2 regions of the Streptomyces sp. A18 genome follow, and region 1 is predicted to be linked to the other one. Evidence: riboswitches for the same ligand, from Rfam matches in the RefSeq annotation. Region 1 holds a riboswitch; the other holds the start of a gene.
What was found. A riboswitch is a leader RNA that binds a small molecule or an ion and turns the genes downstream of it on or off. The one in region 1 is predicted to bind glycine.
Positions count from the first base shown of each region.

Region 2: it holds a riboswitch for glycine, as region 1 does, so the genes downstream of both, gcvP (aminomethyl-transferring glycine dehydrogenase) here and gcvT (glycine cleavage system aminomethyltransferase GcvT) in region 1, are expected to answer to the same signal.

Region 1 covers NZ_JBWLKL010000022.1:28,574-43,346, forward strand. The annotation lists gene AC5P1C_RS28135 (polysaccharide deacetylase family protein) at 418-1,200, shown strand; gene AC5P1C_RS28140 (YncE family protein) at 1,248-2,423, shown strand; gene AC5P1C_RS28145 (glycoside hydrolase family 25 protein) at 2,510-3,067, shown strand; gene AC5P1C_RS28150 (NADPH-dependent F420 reductase) at 3,096-3,755, opposite strand; gene AC5P1C_RS28155 (FadR/GntR family transcriptional regulator) at 3,901-4,593, opposite strand; gene leuA (2-isopropylmalate synthase) at 4,781-6,568, shown strand; gene AC5P1C_RS28165 (ABC transporter ATP-binding protein) at 6,565-7,386, shown strand; gene AC5P1C_RS28170 (EF-hand domain-containing protein) at 7,442-7,654, opposite strand; gene AC5P1C_RS28175 (GNAT family N-acetyltransferase) at 7,736-8,395, shown strand; gene AC5P1C_RS28180 (L-serine ammonia-lyase) at 8,645-10,015, opposite strand; gene glyA (serine hydroxymethyltransferase) at 10,174-11,436, opposite strand; gene gcvH (glycine cleavage system protein GcvH) at 11,466-11,843, opposite strand; gene gcvT (glycine cleavage system aminomethyltransferase GcvT) at 11,934-13,097, opposite strand; glycine riboswitch at 13,133-13,244, opposite strand; glycine riboswitch at 13,245-13,350, opposite strand; gene AC5P1C_RS28200 (AAA family ATPase) at 13,492-14,178, shown strand; gene AC5P1C_RS28205 (enhanced serine sensitivity protein SseB) at 14,238-14,773, shown strand, end outside.
Region 2 covers NZ_JBWLKL010000010.1:268,335-283,107, reverse strand. The annotation lists gene AC5P1C_RS19300 (sugar phosphate nucleotidyltransferase) at 1-1,445, shown strand, start outside; gene AC5P1C_RS19295 (DUF881 domain-containing protein) at 1,547-2,446, shown strand; gene AC5P1C_RS19290 (small basic family protein) at 2,443-2,775, shown strand; gene AC5P1C_RS19285 (DUF881 domain-containing protein) at 2,780-3,646, shown strand; gene AC5P1C_RS19280 (FHA domain-containing protein) at 3,729-4,697, shown strand; gene ftsR (transcriptional regulator FtsR) at 4,741-5,484, shown strand; gene AC5P1C_RS19270 (bifunctional nuclease family protein) at 5,538-6,011, shown strand; gene AC5P1C_RS19265 (MerR family transcriptional regulator) at 6,184-6,819, shown strand; gene AC5P1C_RS19260 (DNA polymerase IV) at 6,903-8,312, shown strand; gene AC5P1C_RS19255 (PRC-barrel domain-containing protein) at 8,356-8,736, opposite strand; glycine riboswitch at 8,880-8,977, shown strand; gene gcvP (aminomethyl-transferring glycine dehydrogenase) at 9,175-12,060, shown strand; gene AC5P1C_RS19245 (DUF5999 family protein) at 12,149-12,355, opposite strand; gene AC5P1C_RS19240 (hypothetical protein) at 12,660-13,244, opposite strand; gene AC5P1C_RS19235 (glutamate-cysteine ligase family protein) at 13,732-14,773, shown strand, end outside.

The sequences.
Region 1 (14,773 bases):
CCGAGTGCGCGGGCCCAGTGTGTGGGCTGAGTGCGCGGCCGGGACGCGAAAGCCCCCGGTAGCCGATGTGCGGCGCTGCGGGGGCTTTCGCGGAGCGCCGTGGACAAAGGGGTGTGGTCCACGGACGCTGTTGACGACCTGAGCCCGGGTCAATGGGGGTCGTGGCTCCGACTATGGCAGACGGGGGCCAGCGATCCAAAAGTCCCTATTCGGGCATAGAGGTGCAAATAGTGACAGCTCAAAGGTGAATCCTTGGTGAGCTGGGACACCTGCCTGGTAAACGCTGGTTAAGTTCTGGCTGTGACAGGTGATCTGTAAGGGGCATTTACGGGTCGACCGCCCCTGCGCCGTCGACCCGCAGGGGTTCACGCGCGGGCAATGAGAGGCTTTTGCCCGTTATTACCATTAAATGGTCGAGTGATCGAGACCGACCGCCGCGGAGCCCTTCGCACCGGCGCCGCACTGGCCGCCGCGGGCGCGTTCACCGCAGGCTGCTCCGCCTCCGGATCCGCCCCCGCGGCGCACCGCGCCGCCCCCGCCGACAAGCCCCCCACCGCGCAAGCACCCCGCGCCGCCCCCGCGCCACGCCGCTTCCCCGGCCTGCCCGACCAGATCGCGCACGGCCCTCGCGGCCGGCCCCAGGTCGCCCTCACCTTCCATGGCCAGGGCGACCCGGCCACCGCGCGATCCCTCCTCGCCATCGCCGAGAAGGCGGACGCCAGGATCACCGTCCTGGCCGTCGGCAGCTGGCTCGACGAACACCCCGAACTCGCCCGCCGCATCCTCCGAGGCGGCCACGACCTCGGCAACCACACCCACCACCACCGCACCATCAACGACATGGACGAGGCCGCTGCCTACGCGGAGATCACCGGCTGCGCCCAACGACTGCGCCGCCTCACCGGCTCCATCGGCACCTGGTTCCGCCCCTCGCGCGCCGAGACCGCGACCCCTCTCGTCGCCCGCCTCGCCCGCCGCGCGGGCTACCCGCACGTCCTCTCGTACGACGTCGACTCCCTCGACTTCACCTCGCCCGGCGCCCCGGCCGTCACCCGCAAGATCGCCTCGGAGGTGCGCGCGGGCTCCGTGGTGAGCCTGCACTTCGGGTACGCGGACACGGTCGCCGCGCTCCCCGCCGTCCTGGAAGAACTTGACCGCCGCGGCCTGCGCGCGGTGACGACCACGGAGTTGCTGACCTGATGCCCGCGAACCTGCCTCGGCCCCTGCCCCAGCCCCTGCCCCTGCCCATGAGCCTCACCAAGCGCACCGGAGCGGTCATCGCGGCCGGTGCCGTCGTCGTCGCCGCGCTCGCCGGCTGCGGCTCCGACGCGCGCGACAACGAAGCCCTCGGGACCAAGGGCATCCAGAAGCCGACCAAACCCAAGGTCGACCCCGGTCTCCCGGGCATGCCACCGGTCCTCGACCCCAAGGACGTCTACGCGGCCGACCGCCCGAACAAACTCTCCCCGGTGGTCAAGGACTTCCCCTCCCGGATCTACGTCCCCAACACCAACTCCAACACCGTCTCGGTCATCGACCCCGAGAAGTACGAAGTCATCGACACGATCGACGTCGGGATCCAGCCCCAGCACGTCGTGCCCTCCTGGGACATGAAGACGCTCTGGGTCAACAACAACCGCGGCCACACACTCACCCCCATCGACCCCAAGACCGGCAAGGCGGGCAAGCCGGTCGACGTCCACGACCCGTACAACCTCTACTTCACGCCCAACGGCAAGTACGCCATCGTGATGGCCTCGATGGACCGCGAACTGGTCTTCCGCGACCCGCACACCATGAAGAAGGTCAAGACCGAACCGGTCAGCTGCTACGGCGTCAACCACGCCGACTTCTCCGCGGACGGCCGCTACTTCATCGTGTCCTGCGAGTTCTCCGGCGAACTCCTCAAGGTCGACACGGAGAAGATGAAGGTCGTCGGCCAGCAGAAACTGCCCTTCAAGGGCGCCATGCCGCAGGACGTGAAGATCTCGCCCGACGGCAAGACCTTCTACGTCGCGGACATGATGGCCGACGGCATGTGGGTCCTGAACGGCGAGAAGTTCGGGAAGCCGAAGCTCCTGCCCACCGGCAAGGGCACCCACGGCCTGTACGTCAGCCGGGACTCACGCGAGATGTACGTGTCGAACCGAGGCGAAGGCACCATCTCGGTCTTCGACTTCCCCAAGAACAAGCTGACCAAGAAATGGAAACTCCCCCAGGGCGGCAGCCCCGACATGGGCGGGGTGTCGGCGGACGGCAACACCCTCTGGCTGTCCGGCCGTTACGACTCCGAGGTGTACGCCATCGACACCCGCACCGGAGTCCAGACGGCCCGCATCCCGGTGGGCGGCGGCCCGCACGGCCTCGCGGTCTACCCGCAGCCCGGCCGCTACTCGCTCGGCCACACCGGGATCTTCCGCTGAGCCGTTCAACGGTTGACCACACCGGCCACGGGGCACGAAAAGGGTAGATCCACCTGCCCTCCCCTCTGCCGCTCAGGAGGTCGCCCGTGCTGAAAGGCATCGACGTCAGCTCGTACCAGTCCACGTTCGACACGGACGGCATTTCCTTCGTGATCATAAAAGCGACGGAGGGCCGCTCGTACGTGAACCCACGCCTGACGGCGCAGACGAAGCGGGCACGGGACGGCGGCTGCGTGGTGGGCTTCTACCACTTCCTGTGGCCGGGGAACATCACGGCGCAGGCGGAGTATTTCGTCAGCAAGGCCCCTGAGAAATCAGGGGACTTGCTGGCGGTGGACTGGGAGTGGACGGGAGACCGCACCCGCGCGAGCAACGCGGAGAAGGACCGCTTCATCCGGGAGGTGAAGCGGCTGCGGCCGAACCACCGGACGATCTTGTACTGCAACCGCGATTTCTGGTTGAACTACGACTCCACCTCGTACGCGGGTGACGCCCTCTGGATCGCCGACTACGTCACGGCGGGCAAGCCGCGCATCAAGGCGAAGTGGCGGATCCACCAGTACACGTCTACGCCGCTGGACAAGAACGTCGCGGACTTCGCGAGCGAGGCCGCGCTGCGGGACTGGGCCAAGCCGCAGTCGTAGCCGTCCCGCGCGCGGCCCGTGGTGTCCGTCAGGCGCGCCACTCCGACGTGCGTTCCGGGGAGGCCTCGGACAGGGCCTTGGCGATTGCTTCGGTGTCCTTTGCGAGGCCATAGACCGGGGTGCCCGGCTGCTGGCGCCAGGATTCGTCCTGACCGCCCGTGTCCACCGTGTCGAAGCCGATCTCGTCGATCAGGTCGCGTACGACCTTCTTGGCGGCCTCGTCGTCACCCGACACCGGGAGGGCGACGCGGCCGGGTGTGCCCTTGGGCTGCGGCTTGTCGAGGATGTCCTGGGCGTACGTGCCGTTGAAGGCCTTGATCACCGGGTGGCCGATCTGGCGCTCGGTCCAGCGGCTCTCGGTCAGGCCCTCCTCGATCTCGGCGATCTTCCCGTCGCGCTGCTGCGGGTAGTAGTTGCCGGTGTCGATGACGGCTACGCCTTCCGCCGCGCCGTCGAGGAAGCCCGACGGCAGGTTCGGTACGGCCTTCAGGGGGATCGTCACGACGACGACCTGCGCGTCGCGCGCGGCCTCCTCGACCGTCACCGGCGTCGCGCCGGTCTCTTCGGCGAGGGCCGTGAGGGTGTGCGGGCCGCGGGAGTTCGCCACGGAGACGTCGTGGCCGATGGCGGTGAGGCGGCGGGTGAGGTTGCCGCCGATGTTGCCCGCGCCGATGATGCCGATCTTCATGACTCGTCGCCCTTCTGGGGGTCGTTCGCCTGCGTTCGTAACGGAGCCAACCTCCGGAAAGGGGTGAGGTATTCCTTGGGGAGCGCTTCGGCGCGGTTGTGCGGGATGGACGCTGCCGGGCCCTCCGCAGACCCCCGGCCCGCGCTTAGTCGCGGGCCAGCAGCCGGCCCAGGGTGTCCTGGAGTTCGGCCTGCGCCACGCGTGCCGCTTCCTCCGCGTCCTTGGCCTCGACGGCCCGCACGAGGGCGGCGTGCGCGGCGTCTCCGTGGTTCGTCTCCTCCGTGCGTACGTCGATCAGGTCGAGGAGGTTGATCAGGCCCTCCCGCAGTACGGGGGCGAACTCCGCGAAGAGGTCCGTCAGTACGGGGTTGCGGGCCGCCGCCACGACGGCCGCGTGCAGGGCGATGTCGGCGTCGATGAAGGCGGCGTCGCTCGCCGAAGCGGTGGCCCTGCGGCCGTCGAGTGCGGCGCGCATCGTCGTGATGTCCTCGTCGGTACGCCGCATCGCCGCGAGCCGCGCCGCCTGTACTTCCACCAGCATCCGCACCTCGTACACGTCCGACACCGCCGCCCGCCGCAGCCGCGTCGGCCAGTCCGCGACCGGCTCCGTCGCGATGACGAAGACTCCGGCGCCCTGGCGTGCCTTGACGAGCCCGGCCCCGGCGAGGGAGCGCAGCGCCTCGCGGACGGTCGAGCGGCCGATGCCGAGCTCCTTGGCGAGGGTCGTCTCGCCGGGGAGTCTGCTGCCGATGGGCCAGTGGCCGCCGGCGATCTGCTCGCGCAGGCGCTGGGTGGCCTGTTCGACCAGGGGGCTGGGGCGGAGGGAGCCGAGCGGCATGCGGGGGACCAACTTGTCTGAGGAGTACTTGTCTGAGGAGCTGAGGTGTGGCTAGTGTAGCCCCATGATCTTCTGCGGTCACCTTCTTCTCGGCTGCCGCGGCGGGGCCTGAAGCGACCGGCACCCCGCCGCGGGGTGCCGTGCTGCCGGTCGGCCACCGATCGCGAGCCGAAGGGCACCGCTTCTCATGAGCGACACCGCGTCCGACATCACGTCCGACATCACGTCCGACATCACGTATGACTGGAACCCGCAGCGTCCCAGCCCCATGCCGCACCACCGCTACCGCCCTTACCAGGACCGGGTCAACGTCCCTTCGCTGGACCGCAGTTGGCCCGCCGCCCGTTTCGAGCGCGCCCCCCTCTGGGTCCCCGTCGACCTGCGTGACGGCAATCAGGCGCTCGCCGAGCCGATGGACACCGGCCGCAAGCGCCGCTTCTTCGATCTGCTCGTCTCCATGGGCTTCAAGGAGATCGAGGTCGGCTATCCCTCGGCCAGCCGCGCGGACTTCGACTTCGTGCGCGATCTCGCCGCGCTCAGCGCGAGCGGCGGGATCCCCGACGACGTCAGCATCGTCGTCTTCACGCCCGCCAGGCCCGAACTCATCGACCGCACCTTCGAGTCGATCGAGGGCCTGCCCCGCGCCGTCGTGCATCTCTACATCCCCACCTCACCCGTCTGGCGCGACGTGGTGCTCGGACGGTCGCGCGCGCAGGTGCGCGAGGTCGTCACGGGAGCCGCCGCCCACATGGCCCGCCTGGCCGACGAGCGGCCGGGCGCGGACATCCGGTTCCAGTTCTCGCCGGAGACCTTCAACCTCACCGAGCCCGACTACGTACTCGAACTCTGCGACGGCCTGACCCAGTTGTGGGACGCGAGCCCCGACCGCCCCGTCACCCACAATCTCCCGGCGACCGTCGAGATCGCGACCCCGAACGTCTACGCCGATCAGATCGAGTACCTGCACCGAAACCTCTCACGACGCGCCTCCGTCATCCTCTCCGTCCACCCCCACAACGACCGCGGAACCGGCGTCGCCTGCGCCGAACTCGCCGTCCTGGCAGGGGCCCAGCGCGTCGAGGGCTGCCTCTTCGGCAACGGGGAGCGCACCGGCAACGTGGATCTGGTGACCCTCGCCCTGAACCTGTACGCCCAAGGCGTCGACCCCATGGTCGACTTCTCCGACATCGACGCGGTGCGCGAGGTCGTCGAGCACTGCAATCAGCTGCCCGTGCACCCCCGCCACCCCTACGCGGGCGACCTCACCCACACCGCCTTCTCCGGCACCCACCAGGACGCCATCAGCAAGGGCTTCGCCCACCACGCCCGCCGGGCAGCCGAGTTGGGGGTCCCGGAGCGCGAGGCGCCGTGGGACGTGCCGTACCTGCCCGTCGACCCCGCCGACATCGGGCGCACCTACGAAGCCGTCATTCGCGTCAACTCCCAGTCGGGCAAGGGCGGAATGGCGTATCTGCTGCAGACCCGGCACGGCCTCGACCTGCCGCAGCGCATGCGGCCCGACTTCTCGCGCGTGGTGCAGGAGGCCACCGACGACAGCGGCCAGGAGGCGACAGCCAAGGAGCTGTACGAGCTGTTCCGCGCGACCTATGTCGCGCCGGGACAGGGCGGCGGCGACGTGGAGCTGAGCTCCTGGACCACCGACCGCGCCCCGGACGGCGCCCACCGTTTCGTCTGCACCCTCCAAGTCGGCGACCGTGCAGGGGACTTCGAAGGCGTGGGCAACGGACCGCTCTCCGCGTTCGTCGAGGCGCTCGCCGCCGCCGGGATCGCCGTCGACATCCTGGACTACTCCGAGCATGCCACCGAGGCGGGCGGCGGCAGCGAGGCCGTCGCGTACGCCGAGTGCCGGGTCGGCGATGTCGTCCGCTGGGGGGCGGGCCTGGACACCTCCGTCCTGACCGCGTCCGTGCAGGCGGTGCTCGCCGCGGTGAACCGAGCGGGGGTCACCGCATGACCCAGAATCCGGACCAGGACCCGAACCCGGCCCCTGTCCTGCACGCCGACACCGTCACCGTAGTCCGCGACGGGAGCCCCATCCTCGAAGAAGTCACCCTCACCGTCCGCCCCGGCGAGCACTGGGCGCTGCTCGGCGCGAACGGCGCCGGCAAGTCGACCCTGCTCAGTCTCTGCGGCGCCCTCACTCACCCCACGCACGGCACGGTCGAGGTGCTCGGCCGTCGCCTGGGCAGCGTTGATCTGCGCGAACTCCGGTCGTACGTAGGTCATGTGAACCCACGTCACCCACTGCGCTCAGCCCTGTGCGTGCGCGACGTCGTCCTCACCGGACTCACCAACAGCGTGGAACCACTGCCCCGTTGGCGCCCCACACCCGAGCAGCACGAACAGGCCGACCGCCTGATCGCCATGCTCGGCCTCGCGCACCGCACGGACGCGCGCTGGCCCACGCTCTCCCAGGGCGAGCGCGGACGGACCCTGATCGCCCGCTCGCTGATGCCGAGACCGCGGCTCGTACTGCTCGACGAACCGGCCACCGGACTCGATCTCGCGGGCCGCGAACGCCTCCTCGACAGCCTGGACACCCTGCGCGAGACCCACCCCGGGCTCGCCACGGTCCTGGTCACGCACCACTTGGAGGAGCTCCCGGCCGGTACGACCCACGCGCTGCTCCTTCGCGACGGACGCGCGCTCGCCTCGGGAGCAGTGGACGACGTACTGACCAGCGACCAGATCAGCAAGTGCTTCGACCACCCGGTGCGGTTGGAGCGCACGGAGGGGAGATGGAGCGTGCGGGCCGCGCGGCGCGCACGCTGAGTACGCGGAAGGGGCCCGGCGCTCGCGTGCGCCGGGCCCCTTCCGCGCCGTCCCGCTACTTGTTCAGGCTCGCCCAGAACTCGTCGAACGACAGGCGCTTGTCCTTGTCGGCGTCCTTCGTGCCTATCACGGCCTCGGCCACCGTCTCGGTGACGTAGAAGTCCCCCATCTTCGCCATGGCCGACTTCCACTCGGCCGCCGTGATGAAGCCGTCGCCGTCCGCGTCGAACTGGTCGAACGTCTTGCGCGCTTCCTCGATGTCCGCCACCGGATCCACCCCTTCTTCGTGCACTGCTGACGGGGGCTAGGGTATCGGCCGTCCGAGGACGCGATCACAAGGAGTACGCCCATGGCCAGCACCCCTGCCGCGCTCGGGGCGATCCTCGACGCGGCTGCCCAGGGGCACTTCCCGCCGCCCGACGGCACCACCACCGTCGTGCCGCAGCCCTGCCACCGCGACGCGGGCGTGATCGCCTTCACCGCGCACTCGGTGGTCTTCACGGACGAGGACCCGCGGTGGGTGCACGCCACCCTCGCCGCGCTCGACTGCGATCCGCTGGCCGCCACGATGAACCCCCTGTTCCTCGCCGCCTTCCTGGAGCGGACGGGACGCGTGACGGACACCACCGACCTGCTGACCGTCGCCGACGCCCTGCCGGGCGGCCCCGATCCCGCCCTCGGACTTCACGAGCTCGACGACCCGGACCACCCCCGGGTGGTGCGGGCCCGCAAGCGTCGCGACGACGTGCGGGTGTGGGCCTGCGCAGGAGGCGGCCTGCTGGTGCTCGGGCGCGGGCTCGCCGGGCGGTGGGAGGCGGCGATCGAGGTCGAGGAGGACGTACGCCACCGGGGGCTCGGCCGGGCACTCGCGCTCGCGGCCCGGCAGCTGGTGCCCGGCGGGTACCCGGTGTGGTCGCAGCAGTCCGCGGGGAACGCGCGCAGTGTGCGGGCGTTCCAGGCGGCGGGGTACCGGCCGGTGGGCGCGGAGGCGCTGTTCGTCGCGCGTTGAGGGGTGAGGGCCGCGGGGTGAGGGCTGCGGGCGGTCCCGGTGCACGAAGCCGCCCCCCCCCGCACCTGATCTATAGGGTGGGCGGCGTGCGAGAGCTGCTGGTCGAGGACGACGACAATCACCCTGTGCCGCCGCGCCGGTGTCGTACGGCCGCCCGTCCACCGCGTCGGCGACGTCGAGATCGACACCGCGCGGCGGCAGGTCCGCAGGGGCGGCCTGCTGCTCACGACATCCTCACCAGTCACACGCTCAGCACTCGATGATGTTCACCGCGAGCCCGCCCCGCGCCGTCTCCTTGTACTTCACGCTCATGTCGGCGCCGGTCTCCTTCATGGTCTTGATGACCTTGTCGAGGGACACCTTGTGGCTGCCGTCGCCGCGCATCGCCATCTTCGCCGCCGTCACGGCCTTCACCGCCGCCATGCCGTTGCGCTCGATGCACGGGATCTGGACGAGGCCGCCGACCGGGTCGCAGGTCAGGCCGAGGTTGTGTTCCATGCCGATCTCGGCCGCGTTCTCGACCTGCTCGGGGCTGCCGCCGAGCACCTCGGCGAAGGCGCCCGCCGCCATCGAGCAGGCGGAGCCGACCTCGCCCTGGCAGCCGACCTCGGCGCCGGAGATCGAGGCGTTCTCCTTGAAGAGCATGCCGATCGCGCCGGCCGAGAGCAGGAAGCGGACCACGCCGTCCTCGTCGGCGCCGGGCACGAAGTTCATGTAGTAGTGCAGGACCGCCGGGATGATGCCCGCGGCGCCGTTCGTCGGGGCGGTCACGACCCGGCCGCCCGCGGCGTTCTCCTCGTTCACCGCCATCGCGTAGAGCGTGATCCATTCCATGGCGCGGGCCTGCGGGTCGCCCTCGGCGCGCAGCTGGCGTGCGGAGTTGGCCGCGCGGCGGCGGACCTTGAGGCCGCCGGGCAGGATGCCCTCGCGGGACATGCCGCGGGACACACACGCCTGCATCACGCGCCAGATGTCGAGCAGGCCCTCGCGGATCTCCGCCTCGGTGCGCCACGCCTTCTCGTTCTCCAGCATCAGCGCGGAGATGGACAGGCCGGTCTCCTCGGCGAGGCGCAGGAGCTCGTCGCCGGTGCGGAAGGGGTGCTTGAGGACCGTGTCGTCCGGCACGATCGGGTTCTCGCCCGCCACCGCGTCGTCGTCGACCACGAAGCCGCCGCCCACGGAGTAGTACGTCTTCTCCAGGACGAGGGCGCCCTCACGGTCGTACGCGAAGATCGTCATGCCGTTGGCGTGGTACGGCAGGGCCTTGCGGCGGTGCAGGACGAGATCATCGTCGAAGGCGAAGTCGATCTCGTGCATGCCGAGGAGATTGAGGCGGCCGGTGCTCTTGATCTGCTCGACGCGGTCGTCGGCGAACTCCACGTCGACCGAGCGCGGGGACTCGCCCTCCAGGCCGAGCAGCACCGCCTTCGGGGTTCCGTGGCCGTGGCCGGTCGCACCGAGGGAGCCGTAGAGCTCTGCCCGTATCGCGGTGGTGTGGGCCATCAGGCCCTCGTTCTTGAGGCGGCTCGCGAAGATGCGGGCGGCGCGCATGGGACCGACCGTGTGGGAGCTGGACGGGCCGATGCCGATCGAGAACAGGTCGAAGACCGAGAGGGCCACGAGAAACTCCAATGATGGTTGGTAGACGCCGTTGTCTGCCGGGGTGGTGCAGAGAACTACGAACGCGGGGCATGAACCGGGGCACCGCACTCACTGTCTTCACTGTCCAGTGTGCGCGGTGCCCCGAAGAATCGTACGAAGGAAAGCGTACGAAAGTGCTACAGGTTGGGGTACAGCGGGTGCTTGGCTGCCAAGGCCGAGACGCGGGCCTTGAGCGACTCCGTGTCGACGCCGCCCGGCTTCAGCGCCTCGGCGATGATGTCGGCGACCTCACGGAAGTCCTCGTCCTGGAAGCCACGGGTCGCGAGCGCGGGCGTACCGATCCGCAGGCCCGAGGTGACCATCGGGGGGCGCGGGTCGTTCGGGATCGCGTTGCGGTTGACCGTGATGCCGACCTCGTGGAGGCGGTCCTCGGCCTGCTGGCCGTCGAGCTCGGAGTTGCGCAGGTCCACCAGGACCAGGTGCACGTCCGTGCCGCCGGACAGGACGTCGACGCCGACCGCCTTCGCGTCGTCCTGCACCAGGCGCTCGGCCAGGATGCGGGCGCCGTCCAGGGTGCGCTGCTGGCGCTCCTTGAACTCCTCCGAGGCCGCGACCTTGAAGGACACGGCCTTGGCCGCGATCACGTGCTCCAGCGGGCCGCCCTGGAAGCCCGGGAAGACCGCGGAGTTCAGCTTCTTCGCGAATTCCTTGCTGCGGGCCAGGATGACGCCGCCGCGCGGACCGCCCAGCGTCTTGTGCGTGGTGGAGGTGACCACGTCCGCGTACGGCACCGGGTTGGGGTGCAGACCCGCGGCGACGAGCCCGGCGAAGTGCGCCATGTCGACCCACAGGTACGCGCCGACCTCGTCGGCGATCCGGCGGAACTCCGCGAAGTCCAGCTGGCGCGGGTAGGCGGACCAGCCCGCGATGATCACCTTCGGGTTGTTCTCCTTGGCCAGGCGCTCGACCTCGGCCATGTCCACCAGACCGGCGTCGTCGACGTGGTACGCGACCACGTTGAACTGCTTGCCGGAGAAGTTCAGGCGCATGCCGTGGGTGAGGTGCCCGCCGTGCGCCAGGTCCAGGCCGAGGATCGTGTCGCCGGGCTTGGCGATGGCGAAGAGGGCGGCCTGGTTGGCGGAGGCGCCGGAGTGCGGCTGGACGTTGGCGTACTCGGCGCCGAACAGGTCCTTGATCCGGTCGATCGCGATCTGCTCGGTGACGTCGACGTGCTCGCAGCCGCCGTAGTAGCGGCGGCCGGGGTAGCCCTCGGCGTACTTGTTCGTGAGGACCGTGCCCTGGGCCTCCATGACGGCGACCGGAGCGAAGTTCTCCGAGGCGATCATTTCCAGGGTGGACTGCTGACGGTGGAGCTCGGCGTCGACGGCGGCGGCGACGTCCGGGTCCAGCTCGTGGAGAGGGGTGTTGAGAAGCGACATCAGGTGGTCCCTAAGGGTCTTCGGGGGCTTCAGCTGCCGGAGAACTCGGTGTACTCGTCTGCGGAGAGCAGGTCCTTCGGCTCGTCCGTGATCCGTACCTTGAAGAGCCAACCACCCTCGAACGGGGCGGAGTTCACCAGCGACGGGTCGTCGACGACGTCCTGGTTCGACTCGACGACCTCACCGGTCACCGGCGAGTACAGGTCGCTGACCGACTTGGTCGACTCGAGCTCGCCGCAGGTCTCGCCCGCGGTCACCGCGGCGCCGGCCTCGGGAAGGTCCGCGTAGACGACGTCACCGAGCGCGTTGGCCGCGTGCTCGGTGATGCCGACCGTCGCCACACCGTCCTCGGCGGCCGAGAGCCACTCGTGCTCCTTGCTGTAACGCAGCTGCTGGGGGTTGCTCATGACCTGAATTCTCCTGTACGCGGGTGGGTGCTGCGGAACGAGAAAGATGTGCGTGGGGTCACTTCCGGGGTTACCACTGGGAAGGAAGTGTCACTTCTGGCGCTTGTAGAACGGCAGAGCCACGACCTCGTACGGCTCGTGCGTGCCCCGGATGTCCACGCCGACACCCTCGGTGCCGGGGATCGCGTGCGCCGCGTCGACGTACGCGATGGCGATCGGCTTGCCCAGGGTGGGGGAGGGGGCGCCGGAGGTGACCTCGCCGATGACCTTGCCGTCCGCCACCACGGAGAAGCCCGCGCGCGGGACGCGGCGGCCCTCGGCGATCAGGCCGACCAGCTTGCGCGGGGGAGCGGTCTCGGCGCGCTCGGCGGCGGCCGCGAGCGCCGCGCGCCCCACGAAGGTGTCGGACTGCGAGGTCTTCTCGAACTTCACGACCCGGCCGAGGCCGGCGTCGAAGGGCGTCAGCTCCGCGGTCAGCTCGTGCCCGTACAGCGGCATGCCCGCCTCCAGGCGGAGCGTGTCGCGGCAGGAGAGCCCGGCCGGGACCAGGCCGACGGGCTTGCCCGCCTCCATCAGCGCGCCCCAGAGCTTCTCGGCGTCGCCGGGCGCGACGAAGAGCTCGAAGCCGTCCTCGCCGGTGTAGCCCGTGCGGGCGATCAGCGCGGGCACGCCCGCGACCGTGCCGGGCAGGCCCGCGTAGTACTTCAGGCCGTCCAGGTCCGCGTCCGTGAGTGACTTCAGGATGCCGGGGGACTCGGGACCCTGGACGGCGAGCAGCGCGTACGCGTCGCGGTCGTCGCGGACCTCGGCGTCGAAGCCTTCCCCAAGCTCTCGGCTTCGCTCGAGCAGGGGAGACCCCGTCGCGCGGGCGGTGAGCGCGTCGAGGACGACCTGCGCGTTCGACGCGTTGGCGACCACCATGTACTCGGTCTCGCCGAGCCGGTAGACGATCAGGTCGTCCAGGATCCCGCCGTCCGCGGCACAGATCATCGTGTAGCGGGCGCGGCCGACACCGACGGAGCCGATGTTGCCGACCAGCGAGAAGTTCAGGAGGTCCGCGGCCTGCGGACCTGTGACGGTGATCTCGCCCATGTGGGAGAGGTCGAAGAGACCGGCCTTGGTGCGGACGGCGATGTGCTCGTCGCGCTCGCTGCCGTAGCGCAGCGGCATGTCCCAGCCCGCGAAGTCGGTCATGGTCGCGCCGAGCGCGCGATGCACGGCATCGAGGGCAGTCAGACGGGGGGCGGTACTCATACGTGGAACTCCCAGGGCATGACGGGCGAGGTCGATCCTCCCCATCTGTCATCGGAACCTGAGAGGTTCACCACGACCCGCCCGTACAGGGGGTCATGACTTGCACCTTGGGTGGAGCCGCCGGAGCGGCCCGCTTTTCAGATGTGCCTCGCCCGCGCGGTACGGGGCCTGAGAGATTCAAGGGAGGGACTTGCTCCTTCGGCGCCCCGGTGCGTCGTACGACGGTGACCGGGAACTCTCCCGCGCGGATTCAAACGGCCTGTATGGAGTTTGCGCGCACATCATTGCACGCGCCTCCGTCACAGGGCAGTGCCAGTCCCGTAATGCCCTTGTGCCGCATTACCTTCTCTTTACACTTGCCGGGGAAGCTGCGGTAAGCAGTTACGTGACCGCTATGGGGAGGCCGATCACGGTGCGCAGGACGAGTGTCTACGCGACCAACACAGGGGTGGCCCTGCCCAAACAGGCAGCCGCCCCCACCAGGGAGAGCTGCGGCCCCCTGCCGGCGGCCGTCGTCCGCGACCTGAGGCAGCGGACCGGGCACAGCCCGCACCGTCTCACCTTCGGCGAGGGCGACCTCATCGTCGTCTCCGGTCTTCCGGGCAGCGGCAAGTCCACGCTGATGCGCAGAGCCGTCGCGGGCCCGCGCATCGACAGCCAGGACACCCGCGACCGCTGGGCCCGCCGCATGCCGGGCCTGCTGCCGTACGCGGTGTACCGCCCCCTGGTCCGCCTCGCGCACTACGCGGGCCTGCGCAGAGCCCTGCGCTCCGGCGAGGGCGTCGTGGTGCACGACTGCGGCACCCAGGCGTGGGTGCGCCGCTGGCTGGCCCGCGAGGCCGCGCGGCGCGGCACGACGCTGCACCTGCTGCTGCTCGACGTGCCGCCGGACACCGCCATAGAGGGCCAGCTGTCGCGCGGTCGCGGCGTGTCGCGGTACGCCTTCGCGCGGCACCGAAGGACGGTCGGCCGCCTCGTCGGCGCCGCCGAGCGGGGCGATCTGCCGCGCGGCTGCGGCTCGGCCGTGCTGCTCGACCGGACGGCGGCCGGGGTGCTGCGGGGGATCGGCTTCGGGAACTGAGCCGTCCGTCACGTTAGGGTCGTGCCGCAGGCAGAGGGACCGAGCAGGGGTTAAGGACGATGGACATTCCGGCGCAGGCACACGCCCATCCCTATGGAGGATGGCCGGGCAACGAACTCGAAGAGGTGCTCGCGGCGTCCCTGGGCGCGCCCGGCGCGCCCCCCACCAGCACGGCATCCGCGGGCGCCCGCATCGTCGAGGTGCTCGGCCGCAGCCACGTCTGGGTCCCGCTGCCGAACGGTGGGGCCCCGGACAGCGGCACCCTCGACCTGCCCACGCTGGAGCTCGAGGGCCAGGCCTACGTCCCCGTGTTCAGCTCCGAGCAGCAGTTCCAGCAGGCGACCGGTGGCCGGATGGGCTGCACCGTGGCACCCGCCGTCGAGTTCGCGCGCGGCCTTCCCCCGCAGATGGGTATCGCGGTCAACCCGGACGGCACGGTCGGCGTCCCGCTGCCCCCGCCCGCCGTGGCCGAACTCTGCAGGGCCGGGCGCACCCCGCTGGACGGCCCCGCGAGCGGCGGCCGCGTACGCCTCTTCGAACCGGACTGGCAGGAGGACCCGGTGGACTTCCTGTCCGCCGCCGCGCGTGAGTTCGA
Region 2 (14,773 bases), on a different contig from region 1:
TTATCCAGGGCAATGTCCGGGTCTACCCGTTCAAGACGATCGAGGCCGGCGCATTCGTCAACACCTCGGTCATCTGGGAGTCCCGGGGCCAGGCGCATCTCTTCGGTGCACGCGGCGTATCCGGGATCCTGAACGTGGAGATCACGCCGGAACTCGCGGTACGCCTCGCGGGGGCGTATGCCACGACCCTCAAGAAGGGTTCGACCGTCACCACGGCGCGTGACCATTCACGAGGAGCCCGTGCGCTGAAGCGCGCGGTGATCTCGGCCCTGCAGGCCAGCGCCATCGACGTACGCGACCTGGAGAACGTGCCGCTGCCGGTCGCGCGGCAGCAGACGGCTCGGGGCAGTGCCGGCGGGATCATGATCCGGACGACGCCCGGGGTGCCGGACTCCGTCGACATCATGTTCTTCGACGCGCGCGGGGCCGACCTGTCGCAGGGGAGCCAGCGGAAGCTGGACCGGGTGTACGCGCGTCAGGAGTACCGGCGGGCCTTCCCCGGGGAGATCGGGGATCTGCACTTCCCGTCCAGCGTCTTCGACTCCTACACGGGTTCGCTGCTGCGCAACGTGGACACCACAGGTGTGGCCGAGTCGAACCTCAAGGTGGTCGTCGACGCCTCCAACGGCAGTGCCGGTCTTGTGCTGCCGAGCCTGCTGGGGCGACTCGGCGTCGACGCGCTGACCGTCAATCCGGGTCTCGACGAGGCGCGTCCGACCGAGACCTATGAAGCGCGCAGGTCGGGGCTGGTGCGGCTGGGCGAGATCGTGGCGTCGTCGCGTGCCGACTTCGGTGTGCGGTTCGACCCCGTGGGCGAGCGGCTTTCGCTCGTCGACGAGAAGGGGCGGATCATCGAGGACGACCGCGCGCTGCTCGTCATGCTCGATCTGGTCGCAGCGGAACGCCGCAGTGGGCGGGTCGCGCTGCCGGTGACGACGACGCGCATCGGCGAGCAGGTGGCCGCGTACCACGGGACGCAGGTCGACTGGACGACGACGTCGCCCGACGACCTGACGCGGGTGGGGCGTGGCGAGTCGACCATCTTCGGTGGAGACGGCCGCGGCGGATTCATCATTCCGGAGTTCAGCAGTGTCTTCGACGGTACGGCCGCCTTTGTGCGGCTCATCGGTCTCGTCGCGCGTACGCAGCTCACGCTGAGCCAGATCGATGCCCGTATCCCGCGGGCCCATGTGCTGCGGCGTGACCTCGCGACGCCGTGGGCCGTCAAGGGGCTCGTGATGCGGACCGTCGTGGAGGCGGCTGGGGAGCGGTCGGTGGACACCACCGATGGCGTCCGGGTCGTGGAGACCGATGGGCGGTGGGTGTTGGTGCTGCCCGATCCCGCGGAGGCCGTCACCCATCTGTGGGCCGAGGGACCGGACGACGCGTCCGCTCAGGCGCTGCTCGACGAGTGGTCCGCAGTGGTGGACAGCGCCGGTCGCTGAGCCGGTCGCTGACCGGCGGCGTGGGCCGGACGGCACCCGTGAGAGGTGCTGTCCGGCACGCCGGTGGGGCCATTCGGAGGTAACGCCCGCGACGTGCGACGATGTGCGGCATGCCGCAGCAGCCCCCCGTTCGGAGCACCTCCTCGCGCCCCCGGCGTCCGGACGCCTCCATGTCGCTGCTGACCACGGTCATGGACCACAGCCTGGACGAGGGCTACGCGGAGGCAGCGGCCCGGAAGAAGGCGAAAGGTGCCGCTGGAGTGCCGCGTCCGCTGCGGGCGAAGCTCGGCCTCGCCCTCGGACTCGTCCTCGCGGCCCTGGTGGTGACGGTGGGGGCGGCGCAGGCGCGGATAGCGGCTCCGGTCGTCGCCAAGGAGCGCGCTGAACTCATCGACCGCATCGAGTCGGCGACCTCGGACGCCGATGAACTCGAAGGGGACGTCGAGACGCTCCGTGACGACGTGGACGAACGACAGCGCGAGGCACTGAAGAAACACGGGGGCAGCCAGGGCGAGTTGGTGTCCCTGCTCTCCGGTGCCACGAAGGTCCACGGGCGCGGCGTGAAGCTTGTGGTGGACGACGCGAAGGAAGCCGATCAGGGTGGGGGCGGGCCGCGCGAGAGCGCCGGATTCTCCGACACCGGACGGGTACGCGACCGTGACATGCAGCGGGTCGTGAACGGCCTGTGGCAGTCCGGCGCGGAGGCGATCTCCATCAACGACCAGCGGCTGACGGCGCTGTCGGCCATCAGGGCCGCGGGTGACGCGATACTGGTCGACAACAAGCCGCTGGTGCCGCCGTATACGGTGCTTGCCGTGGGCGACGGACAGCGGTTGAGCACGAGATTCCAGAACAGTCGCGACGGTCAGTATCTGCACGCTCTGCAGGAGAACTTCGGCGTCCGGACCAGCATTTCCGTCCAGGATGATGTCCGACTGCCGGCAGCACCGAGTGTGACCGTACGAACAGCAGAGCCGAAGGCAGGAAAGGGCACATCGTGATCGCCGTACTGGGCCTCGTCGTGGGAGTCGTGGCCGGATTGTTGGTCCGGCCCGAGGTTCCGGCGGTGGTCGAGCCGTACCTTCCGATCGCCGTGGTGGCGGCACTCGACGCGGTGTTCGGAGGCCTGCGCGCGATGCTCGACGGGATCTTCGACGACAAGGTCTTCGTGGTGTCGTTCCTCTCGAACGTGGTCGTGGCCGCCCTGATCGTGTTCCTGGGCGACAAGTTGGGCGTGGGCGCTCAGCTCTCCACCGGTGTCGTGGTGGTGCTCGGCATCCGGATCTTCTCCAACGCCGCCGCCATCCGCCGACACATCTTCAGGGCGTGAGGCGATGAGTACGGACGAGACGCCCGCGGGCGACAAGCGGAGCAAGGAGCTTCCCGCCGAGGTGCACAGCGCGCCCGCGGCGCCCGATGAGAGCGCGGCGCCCGAGCCGGACGCACCGCAGGGCGAGCAGCAGGACGGCCAGGCGTCGCTCAGCGGTCGTCAGCGGCTGGCGGAGGGGCTGTGGCCGCCTCGCGTGACCCGCCCCCAACTCATCGTCGCCCTGCTCCTGTTCGTACTGGGGCTCGGACTCGCCATCCAGGTGCGCTCCAACAACGACAGCAGCGCGCTGCGTGGCGCACGTCAGGAAGATCTCGTACGCATTCTCGATGAACTGGATGACCGCACACAGCGTCTGGAAGGTGAGAAGCAGCGTCTCGAGGACCAGCGCACCGGGCTCGAGAACAGCTCGGACCAGGCCGAGGAGGCCCGCAAGCAGACCGTCGAGAAGGAACGTCAACTCGGCATCCTGGCGGGCACCGTGGCAGCGCAGGGTCCTGGCATCACGCTGACCATCGATGACAAGAAAGGCGCGGTTGAGGCGGACATGCTGCTCGATGCCATTCAGGAGTTGCGCGCCGCGGGGGCCGAGGCCATCCAGATCAATGACGTACGCGTAGTGGCCAACACCTATCTGTCGGATACGGACAGTGGTGGTGTCCGGGTGGACGGCCGCAAGGTCGGCAAGCCTTACAGGTTCAAGGTGATCGGCAAGCCGCAGGACCTCGAGCCGGCGCTGAACATCCCCGGTGGAGTGGTGCAGACTCTGGAGAAGGAGCAGGCCACCGTCACCGTGACGCGAGCGGAGAAGATCGTGGTGGACGCCTTGCGAGCGGCGAAGCGGCCTGACTACGCTCGGTCGTCGTCCCAGTGAGCCGGGGGTGCATGGGGGCCGCCGGTCGAGGGCATGAGGTTGCGGGGGGTCGGCGCACCGTAAGCGTGGTGCGTGGTGGAAACTGTTTGGCGGGTGCGGACGTTGTGAGGATGTCTGTGCTGCCGATGTACGCCGGTGTGTGCAATCAGGGTTCGTCCTGCCCCACGGGCGGGTCTGTTTCGGTCAAGGGGAATCGCCCGTGAAGTTGTTTGCGAAGTTGTTCGGCAAGAGCGCACGTGAGGACAGCGGCAATCCCGCCACTGCCCGGCACCGTGCCCCGCGCCATGGAGACGCCGAGGAGCAGGGCGCCGAGCGCCCGATGTTCCGTGACCAGGTCGGTGGGCCAGGCGGTGACATTTCGGGCGCGCAGGGCGCGTCGTCTGTTGACCCTGCCGGTGCGGGCCGCATAGGTTTCACAGAACCGTCAACCTCAAGTACGGGTGGAGGGTTTACCCCCGATCCGTACGCATCGAATGCCCCCGCGGGGCAGCCGCGGCAGGAGGATCCGTCCATGGCCCTGGTGTGTACGAGGTGCGGGAACCGCAACGCCGAGGCGAGCCGGTTCTGCTCCAACTGCGGTGCGCCGCTGCGGGCCGGGGCCACGCCGGAGCGTCCCTCCGAGACGACCTCGACGATCTCCATCTCGGGCCTGGAGGCCTACGACGCGGAGGTGACGGGGCAGACCGCCTCGCCCGCCCTCTCGCCGGAGGCCCAGGCCGCCGTTGACGCACTGCCGCTCGGCTCCGCACTCCTCGTGGTGCGCCGCGGGCCGAACTCGGGCAGCCGCTTCCTCCTGGACGGCGAGCTGACCACGGCGGGGCGCCACCCGCAGAGCGACATCTTCCTGGATGACGTGACCGTCTCGCGTCGTCACGTGGAGTTCCGTCGCCTCGGTGACGGTTCCTTCACCGTCGCCGACGTGGGCAGCCTCAACGGCACGTACGTCAATCGGGAGCGCATCGACTCGGTCGCGCTGTCGAACGGCGACGAGGTGCAGATCGGCAAGTACCGCCTGGTCTTCTACGCGAGCCAGCGGGCCGTCGGTATCTGATCCGCCCCCAGACTTCCGTCCGGGGGGACCCCCAGGAAGGGCCATGCTTCAAACACCGAGGGGCGGTGCCGGGAACGGCACCGCCGCCGAGGACCATCGGCTGATGAGCATCGGCGCCGTGCTGAACGCGCTGCGTGACGAGTTTCCCGAGGTCACGATCTCCAAGATCCGCTTCCTGGAGTCGGAAGGGCTCATCGAGCCGGAGCGCACGCCATCCGGCTACCGGAAGTTCAGCCCGGAGGACGTCGAGCGGCTCGGTCACGTCCTGAGGATGCAGCGGGACCACTATCTGCCGCTCAAGGTCATCCGGGAGCACCTGGACGCCCTGGAGCGCGGAGAGCGGGCGCCTCTGCCCTCCCTGGGGCAACCGCGCGAGCCCGGTGACGCCTGGGGCGTGCGTGACACCGAGGAGCCCACCGCGGCCCGCGTGGGCCGCGCCGAGCTGCTGGCCGCCGCCGAGGTCGACGCGGAGCAGCTGGCGGAGTGGGAGACGTACGGGCTCATCGCACCCTTGCCGGACGGTGGTTACGACGCGGAGGCCGTGACGGTCGCCGCGCTCGTCGTCGAACTCGGACGGTTCGGCATCGAACCCAGACATCTGCGCGCCATGAAGTCGGCGGCCGAGCGCGAGGCCGGCCTCGTCGACCAGGTCGTGGCGCCGCTGCGCAGGCACCGTAACCCGCAGACCAGGGCCCATGCGGAAGCCCGTACGAAGGAGCTCGCGGGGCTGACCGGGAAGCTGCACTCTGCACTGGTGCAGACCGCGCTCGGGGTGCGGTTGCCCTGACTCGGGGGGTGCCCGACTACCCAAACCGGCCGGGCACGTCCTAGGGTTGCTGTGTGAACGAGCTCGACGTCGTAGGTGTCCGGGTGGAAATGCCCTCCAACCAACCGATCGTGCTCCTGCGTGAAGTGGGAGGCGATCGTTACCTCCCCATCTGGATCGGACCAGGTGAGGCGACCGCGATCGCCTTCGCACAGCAGGGGATGGCGCCCGCACGGCCGCTGACCCACGACCTGTTCAAGGACGTGCTGGAGGCGGTGGGACAGGAGCTCACCGAGGTGCGCATCACGGACCTCCGAGAAGGGGTCTTCTATGCGGAACTGGTGTTCGCCAGCGGAGTCGAGGTGAGCGCCCGGCCGTCCGACGCCATAGCGCTCGCCCTGCGCACCGGAACGCCGATCTACGGCAGTGACGGTGTCCTCGACGACGCGGGCATCGCCATTCCGGACGAGCAGGAGGACGAGGTGGAGAAGTTCCGCGAGTTCCTCGACCAGATCTCGCCCGAGGACTTCGGTACCAACAGCCAGTAGTCCGTCGCTTCCGAAGGGGCCCGGCGGACCATTCGGCAAGCCATTCCCGGCGACGCGGTACGGCAAACCACTCTTAGGGTGATTATCACTCGGCGTGCCGAGTGTGGCGATCGTTGACGAGCCCCTGGTGACTGCCTACCGTCGTGGAGGCAGGTCAAGGACGGAGGTCGGCGTGAGAAGCAGCGGCGACGGTACGGCGATGGGCGGTCCGTATCCGCTTCACGGCAGCGCGGCCGGTCACTCTCCGAGCAGGCCGATGGCGGTTCAGGGGAGCGTTCAGGGGAGCGGGGACGCCACGTCCGGACAGTCCGAACAGGAACAGATCGGTTACCGGGGGCCGACCGCGTGCGCGGCCGCCGGCATCACCTACCGACAGCTCGACTACTGGGCCCGTACGGGCCTCGTCGAGCCCAGCGTGCGGTCCGCGGGCGGGTCGGGGACCACGAGGCTCTACAGCTTCCGGGACGTCGTCGTCCTGAAGATCGTGAAGCGGTTCCTCGACACGGGAGTGTCCCTGCAGAACATCCGGACCACGGTCCAGCATCTGCGCGGCCGCGGTTTCCGGGACCTGGAGCGGATGACGCTCATGAGTGACGGCGCGACGGTCTACGAGTGCACGTCGCCCGACGAGGTCCACGACCTGCTCCAGGGCGGCCAGGGGGTCTTCGGGATCGCCGTGGGCGTCGTGTGGCGGGACGTGGAAGCGGCGCTCTCGCAGCTGCACGGCGAGCGGATCGACACCGGGGAGACGCTGGTGCGGCAGAACCCCGCCGATGAGCTGGCGAGGCGGCGCAACAGGGCCGTGTGAGGCGGCTGGGACGGTTGAGGCGGGTTCGAGTGCCCGGTGGTGTTCCCCAGGTGTTGTCAGTGGCGTAGGGCAGCATCAGAGGTGTGAGAACCGCGCCCACGATCCTGCATCTCGACATGGATGCCTTCTACGCGTCTGCCGAGCAGGCCGCGAAGCCGAGTCTGCGCGGGAAAGCCGTGGTGGTGGGCGGACTCGGGCCGCGGGGTGTGGTGGCGACGGCCTCGTACGAAGCGCGGAAGTTCGGTGTGCACTCGGCGATGCCCATGGGGCAGGCGCGGCGCCTGGCGCCGAATGCGGCCTATCTGGTGCCGCGCTTCGGGCTCTATCGCGACATCAGCGAGCAGGTGATGGGGCTGCTGCGGGAGCTGTCGCCGCTGGTGGAGCCGCTCAGTCTGGACGAAGCCTTCGTCGACCTGGAGGCGGGCGGCGTGGCGGACGACCAGGCGTCGGCGCTTGAGGTGGGTGAGCGGTTGCGCGCGGACATCAAGGCGGTGACTGGGCTCGCGGGGTCGGTCGGGCTCGCCGCGTCCAAGATGCTGGCCAAGATCGCTTCGGAGGATGCCAAGCCGGACGGCCTGCGGCTCATAGTGCCGGGCACCGAGCGGGAGCTGCTCGCGCCGATGTCGGTGCGGATCCTGCCCGGTGTCGGTCCTGCCACCGGGGACCATCTGCGGCGGGGCGGGATCATGACGGTGGGGGAGATCGCAGAGGCGGGCGAGGACGAGCTCGTGCGGCTCCTGGGCAAGTCGCACGGGAGCGCGTTGTACGCGATGGCGCTGGCGCGGGACGAGCGGCCCGTGGTGGCGGAGCGAGAGTCCAAGTCGGTCAGCGTCGAGGACACGTACGACGTGGACATCCACGACCGGGTACGGGTCAGGGGCGAGGTGGCGCGTCTGGCCGACCGGTGTGTGGAGCGGCTGCGGGCGGCGGGGCACTCGGGACGGACGATCGTGCTGAAGGTGCGGCGGTTCGACTTCTCGACGCTGACGCGCTCCGAGACGCTGCGGGGGCCCACGGACGACCCCGGAGTGGTCCGGGAGGCCGCCGCGCGGCTCCTGGAGTCCGTGGACACCACCGGAGGCGTGCGGCTCCTCGGGGTGGGCGTCACGGGGCTCGCCGACTACACGCAGGAGGATCTTTTCGCGCAGGCCCAGGAGCAGGCGCGGAGCGAAGCAGCCCAGGCCCTGGAGGCGCAGCGCGAGGCCGAGGAGGAGCGGGCCGCGGAGGCCGCGGAGGAACCCGCGGTCGAGGCGGTGGAGGAGCCGGTCGCTCCGGCCGAGCGGCGGTGGGCCGCCGGGCACGACGTGCGGCATGCCGAGTACGGGCACGGGTGGGTGCAGGGCAGTGGCCTGGGGCGGGTCACAGTGCGCTTCGAGACACCGGATTCGGTGGCCCCGGGGCGGGTGCGGACGTTCCGTACGGATGATCCGGCGCTCGAGCCCGCCGAACCCTTGCCGTTGGTGGCCTCTCCCGAGGCGCTGGAGCCGCAGTGACGTCCGGTCTGCCGCTGGTGGTCACCGGAGTGCTCGGCGGGCGTCAGATGCCCTCCTGGCCTGCGATCTTGCCGAAGTCCTGGTCCGGGGGCGGCGGTGACTGCGGGGGCGTGATGTCCAGGCCGTAATGGTGGTAGAGCTGCAGTTCCTGTTCGGGCGAGAGGTGGCGGCCCACCCCGAAGTCGGGGGCGTCCTTGATGAGGGAGCGGTCGAAGGGGATGCGCAGGGTTCCGTCGCTCTTGACCACGCTGGGCTCCAGGGGGACGAACGCGTCCCGGCTGAACAGACCGGTGCGTATCGCGGCCCACTCCGGGGCGCCGGTCGCGTCGTCGAGATAGACCTCGTCGATCGTTCCGATCTTGGTCCCGTGCTGGTCGAACGCCTTCCGGCCGATCAGATTGCGTGGATCGATATCGGTCTGCACGGTCCCTCCAACTGGTCGAGGCTTGTCGAAGTGGGGCGTAACTCATCCTTGTTCGTTCGTAATCACTACGAAAGAGCACTTCGGGGCAGGCGGCCACTCGAGGGATCCGCTATCTCCTCGCTGGTAGGCTGGCGCTTGGCTGCTGACCCCGTGCGGGAGAGCTCCCCGGTGGAAACACCGGGGGCGCCGAAGGAGCAACTCCTCCCCGGAATCTCTCAGGCACCTGTACCGCACGGACGAGGTCACTCTGGAAAGTAGGGCGGGCGTCGGGCGGGCACGTCCGGAACCCTTCCTCACCGACGGTGAAAGCCGGTGCGACGCCTCTCGCGGGGCACGGACCGGTGAAACTCTCAGGTTGAGATGACAGAGGGGGAGGCCGTCCGGGTACCCGCGCCGTGGTGCCCCTCGCAGGTCGCGTCAGACCAGGAGGCCTCCGCAATGACCGCCACCCCTCGTATCCCGCTCTCACAGCTCGAGCAGGGCATTCCCTTCGAGCAGCGGCACATCGGCCCCGATGTGGAAGCACGGGCCAAGATGCTCGCGCAGGTCGGATACGGCTCGCTCGACGAGCTGACCGCCGCCGCCGTGCCGGATGTGATCAAGAACGCCGAGGCGCTGAACCTGCCCGGAGCGCGCTCCGAGGCCGAGGTCCTGGCCGAACTGCGCTCCCTCGCGGACCGTAACGACGTGCTCGACTCCATGATCGGGCTCGGTTACTACGGGACGTTCACGCCGCCCGTGATCCTGCGGAACGTCATGGAGAACCCGGCGTGGTACACCGCTTACACGCCGTATCAGCCCGAGATCTCGCAGGGGCGCCTCGAGGCGCTGCTCAACTTCCAGACCGTCGTCGCCGAGCTGACCGGACTGCCCACCTCCGGTGCCTCGCTGCTCGACGAGGGAACGGCCGCCGCCGAGGCGATGGCCCTCTCGCGGCGCATGGGCAAGGTCAAGGACGGTGTCTTCCTCGTCGACGCCGACACGCTGCCGCAGACCATCGCCGTCATCCAGACCCGCGCCGAGCCGACGGGTGTCGAGGTCGTCGTCGCCGATCTGAGCGAGGGCATTCCGGCCGAGGTCGCCGAGCGCGGTGTCGTGGGCGTACTGATCCAGTACCCCGGCGCCTCCGGTGCCGTACGCGACATAAAGCCGCTCGTCGAGCAGGCACACGAGCTCGGTGCCATCGTCTCCGTCGCCGCCGACCTGCTGGCCCTGACGCTGCTCACCTCGCCCGGTGAGCTGGGCGCCGACATCGCCGTCGGCACCACGCAGCGCTTCGGTGTGCCGATGGGCTTCGGCGGCCCGCACGCCGGTTACATGGCGGTGCGCGAGAAGTTCGCGCGCAGCCTGCCGGGGCGGCTCGTCGGAGTCTCCGTGGACGCGGACGGCAACAAGGCCTACCGGCTCGCGCTGCAGACCCGTGAGCAGCACATCCGCCGCGAGAAGGCCACCAGCAACATCTGTACCGCTCAGGTGCTGCTCGCCGTGATGGCCGGAATGTACGCGGTCTACCACGGGCCCGACGGTCTCAAGGCCATCGCGCGGCGCACCCACCGCTTCGCCACCGTGCTCGCCGCGGGGCTCAGGGCCGGCGGGGTCGAGGTCGTGCACGGCGCGTACTTCGACACCCTGACCGTGCGGGTGCCCGGCAGGGCCGAGGAGCTCGTCGCCGCGGCCCGCGAGGGTGGCGTCAACATCCACCAGATCGACGCCGACCAGGTCTCCCTGGCCTGCGACGAGACCACCACGCGCAAGCAACTGACCGCGATCTGGACCGCGTTCGGGGTCGAGGGCGACGTCGAGGCGCTCGACGCGGAGACCGAGGACTCGCTTCCCGGCGGCCTGCTGCGCTCCGACGACTTCCTGGCGCACCCCGTCTTCCACCAGTACCGCTCCGAGACCGCGATGCTGCGCTACCTGCGCAAGCTGGCCGACCGCGACTACGCGCTCGACCGGGGCATGATCCCGCTGGGCTCCTGCACCATGAAGCTCAACGCGACCACGGAGATGGAGCCGGTCACCTGGCCCGAGTTCGGGCAGCTGCACCCCTTCGCGCCCGCCCAGCAGGCGCAGGGCTACCTGACGCTCATCCGTGAGCTGGAGGAGCGGCTCGCCGAGGTCACCGGGTACGACAAGGTCTCGCTGCAGCCCAACGCCGGTTCGCAGGGCGAGCTCGCCGGCCTGCTCGCCGTGCGCGGCTACCACCGGGCCAACGGCGACGAGCAGCGCACCGTCTGCCTCATCCCGTCCTCCGCGCACGGCACGAACGCCGCGAGCGCCGTGATGGCCGGCATGAAGGTCGTCGTCGTGAAGACCAGCGACGACGGTGAGATCGACATCGAGGACCTGCGCGCCAAGATCGAGAAGCACCGCGACGAGCTGTCGGTGCTCATGATCACCTACCCGTCCACGCACGGTGTCTTCGAGGAGCACGTCGCCGACATCTGCGCCCAGGTGCACGAGGCGGGCGGCCAGGTCTACGTCGACGGTGCGAACCTCAACGCCCTGGTGGGCCTCGCCCAGCCCGGCAAGTTCGGCGGCGACGTCTCGCACCTGAACCTGCACAAGACCTTCTGCATCCCGCACGGCGGCGGTGGCCCCGGCGTCGGCCCGGTCGGTGTGCGCGAGCACCTCGCGCCGTACCTGCCCAACCACCCGCTGCAGCCCGCCGCCGGGCCCGAGACGGGCGTCGGACCGATCTCCGCCGCGCCGTGGGGTTCCGCGGGAATCCTGCCGATCTCCTGGGCGTACGTACGTCTCATGGGTGGCGAGGGCCTCAAGCGCGCCACGCAGGTCGCCGTGCTGTCGGCGAACTACATCGCCAAGCGCCTCGAGCCGCACTACCCCGTGCTCTACACCGGCCCCGGCGGGCTCGTCGCGCACGAATGCATCATCGACCTGCGTCCACTGAGCAAGGCGACGGGTGTCAGCGTCGACGACATCGCCAAGCGGCTCATCGACTACGGCTTCCACGCGCCGACCATGTCGTTCCCGGTCGCGGGGACGCTGATGATCGAGCCGACCGAGAGCGAGGACCTGGTCGAGATCGACCGGTTCTGCGAGGCGATGATCAACATTCGCGCGGAGATCGAGAAGGTCGGCGGCGAGTGGACCGCCGAGGACAACCCGCTGCGGAACGCGCCGCACACCGCTGCCGCCCTCGGCGGTGAGTGGGAGCACGCCTACAGCCGCGAGGAGGCCGTCTTCCCGGCCGGTGTCGTGGCCGCGGACAAGTACTGGCCGCCGGTGCGGCGCATCGACCAGGCGTACGGCGACCGGAATCTGGTCTGCTCCTGCCCGCCGCTGGATGCGTACGAGGACTGATACCGGGTCCAGCACATGCGTGGGGGCCGGTCCGGAGGTCTTTCTCTCCGGGTCGGCCCCTTTGTCGTCCGTGCCGTGCTGCCCCGCGTCAGGCGGCCGTCATGATCTTGTCCGTGCCCAGCGGTCGATGCGGGGCGATGATCTGGCCGTCCGGCAGCAGCTCACCGGTGTCCTCGAAGAGGAGGACGCCGTTGCACAGCAGGCTCCAGCCCTGCTCCGGGTGGCTCGCCATGAGGAGCGCGGCTTCCCGGTCGGCGGAGTCGGCTGTCGGGCACGGTGGTTGGTGCTGGCACATGGAAGGGTTCTTTCGCTGCGATGTGATGGCTGTGACGTTGGCCTTGCGACTCGATGCGGTGTTCATGGCCGCCCCCCGTTTGTTTGGTCGGTCCCAGTGTTGCCCTACGGACGTCGATCCGCAGGGATTTAGCGGCAGCGCTCCTTACTGCTTAATGACGTATCACCCGCCCGGACGGTTCAGCCCAACTGCACTGTCTCTTCGGGTGGTTCGGGGTGGTCATACCGGGCTAGTCCGTATGGGCACATCACGCGCCGTGCCCCGCGGCCTGGACGGCGGCGGGGCACGGAGACGTACGGCGAGGTCAGGCGGGTGAGCCGAGCAGCGATGCCGGGGCCATGCGGTGGCTGAGCACCTCCAGGAGCTCCGTGGCGCGGTGCGGGCGGTGCGCCGCGATGCCGGGAGGCGCGGGCGCCAGGGGCACGAGGATGTCGGAGGGCGCGAGGTCGCCGCCCGCTCCGTCCGCCGTGCAGTCGCCGTGCAACCAGAGGGTCAGCATGTAGAGCTCGGGCACGGACAGCAGCCGGGGTTGGTAGGGCATCGGCATCGCCTCCGCGTGGCGCAGGGCGCGCTCGGTGGACGCGAGGTAAGGGCCCTCGAAGAAGTGGGAGAAGGCCCACCCGTCGGGCGTCAGCATCGTGTCCGCCGCGGCGACTGCGCGCTCGCCCGCGCGGATCAGGAAGCGCCACCCCGCGAGCCGGGTGGGCGATGTGCCCGACGGGGTGATCCGGTCGAGTACGTGGACGGGCAGCGGGAGTTCGGGGTTCACCGGTCCCTGTGCGGCGCGCAGGGACGGGGTACGGGCTTCGCGTACGGCGGTGGGTGAACCGAGAGCCGCGAGGACGCTGCGCAGGGCGGGCGCGGGAGCCGGGGGGACTTGCAGCGGCATGATGGGTCGCCTCTCTCATTCGACAGGCACGGTGGAACGAGGACAGGTGCGGACGTCGCTGTCTGCTCCGAAGTCAGAGGGGGCGGGGGCAGGGGACCGCGAGCGCCAACTCTCTGCCTCGTTCGCGGAGTTTATACGACACGTGTTCAGGCAGTGTTTCGTCTAACCGCACCTGATATTGCCGGCAAGGCGGAATTCGGTCGCTATTTCGCGGACTTTATCCCGATTCTGGATGGACCCCGACTGTCTGACCTCGGCTCCCCTCGCGGGAGCGGACGGCCGATTCTCGTCGGCGTTTTTCACCAGGCGCCGCAGCGAGGGTTCCCCGGCGTATCGCATGCCCGGTGAATGTGCCGCGCGGGGCCACGGCGTCGAGCGTACTGGGCCGGAGGCATGTGCGGGGCGTTATCGATCACATTGCAGGGCATCATCCCCCGAGACATCGCGGCCGGATCATTGGCTGCCCATCAGAGGAGGGGACGCTTCGATGGGGGAGAAGGTCGTGGCAGGGACGTTTGACCTGTCCGAGCGGAACCGGTACCGGAGCAAGCTCAAGGAGTGTCTCGCGGGGCTGCGGAGGCTCCTGGACGAGGAGCGGTTCGACCGGCCCAAGAACCTGATGGGTATGGAGATCGAGCTGAATCTCGCGGGGCCCGACGGCATGCCGAGAATGCTGAATGCGGAAGTACTCGAACGCATCGCGAGCCGCGACTTCCAGACGGAACTCGGAATGTTCAATCTTGAAGTCAATATCGCCCCTCACCGATTGGGCGGACGCGTTCTTGACCGCCTGGCCGAGGAGCTGCGCACCGGCCTCGCCTATGCCCACCGGAAAGCGAACGAGGTGAACGCGGGCATCGTGATGATCGGTATTCTGCCGACGCTCGCGCACCACGACCTGGTTTCGGGGAACCTCTCCGACGTCGACCGCTACGCCCTGCTCAACGACCAGATCGTGGCCGCCCGCGGCGAGGAGTTCGTCCTGGACATCCAGGGCGTGGAGCGGCTGACCTGCACCTCCGCGTCGATCGCGCCCGAAGCGGCCTGCACCTCCGTGCAGTTGCACCTCCAGGTCACACCGGGCCGGTTCGCCGACGTGTGGAACGCGGCGCAGGCCGTCGCCGCCGCGCAGGTCGCCGTCGGCGCCAACGCGCCGTTCCTGTTCGGGCGTGAGCTGTGGCGCGAGTCGCGGCCCCCGCTGTTCCTGCAGTCCACGGACACCCGCCCGCCCGAACTCCAGGCGCAGGGCGTGCGCCCGCGGACCTGGTTCGGCGAACGCTGGATCAGCGACGCCTACGAGCTCTTCGAGGAGAACCTGCGCTACTTTCCCGCGCTGCTCCCTCTCATGGACGAGGAGGATCCCCTGGAGGTACTCGACGACGGCCGGGTGCCGCAGCTCGGTGAACTCGTCCTGCACAACGGCACCGTGTACCGCTGGAACCGCCCCGTGTACGGCATCGCGAACGGCGTCCCGCACCTGCGCGTGGAGAACCGCGTCCTGCCCGCAGGCCCCACCATCACCGACGTCA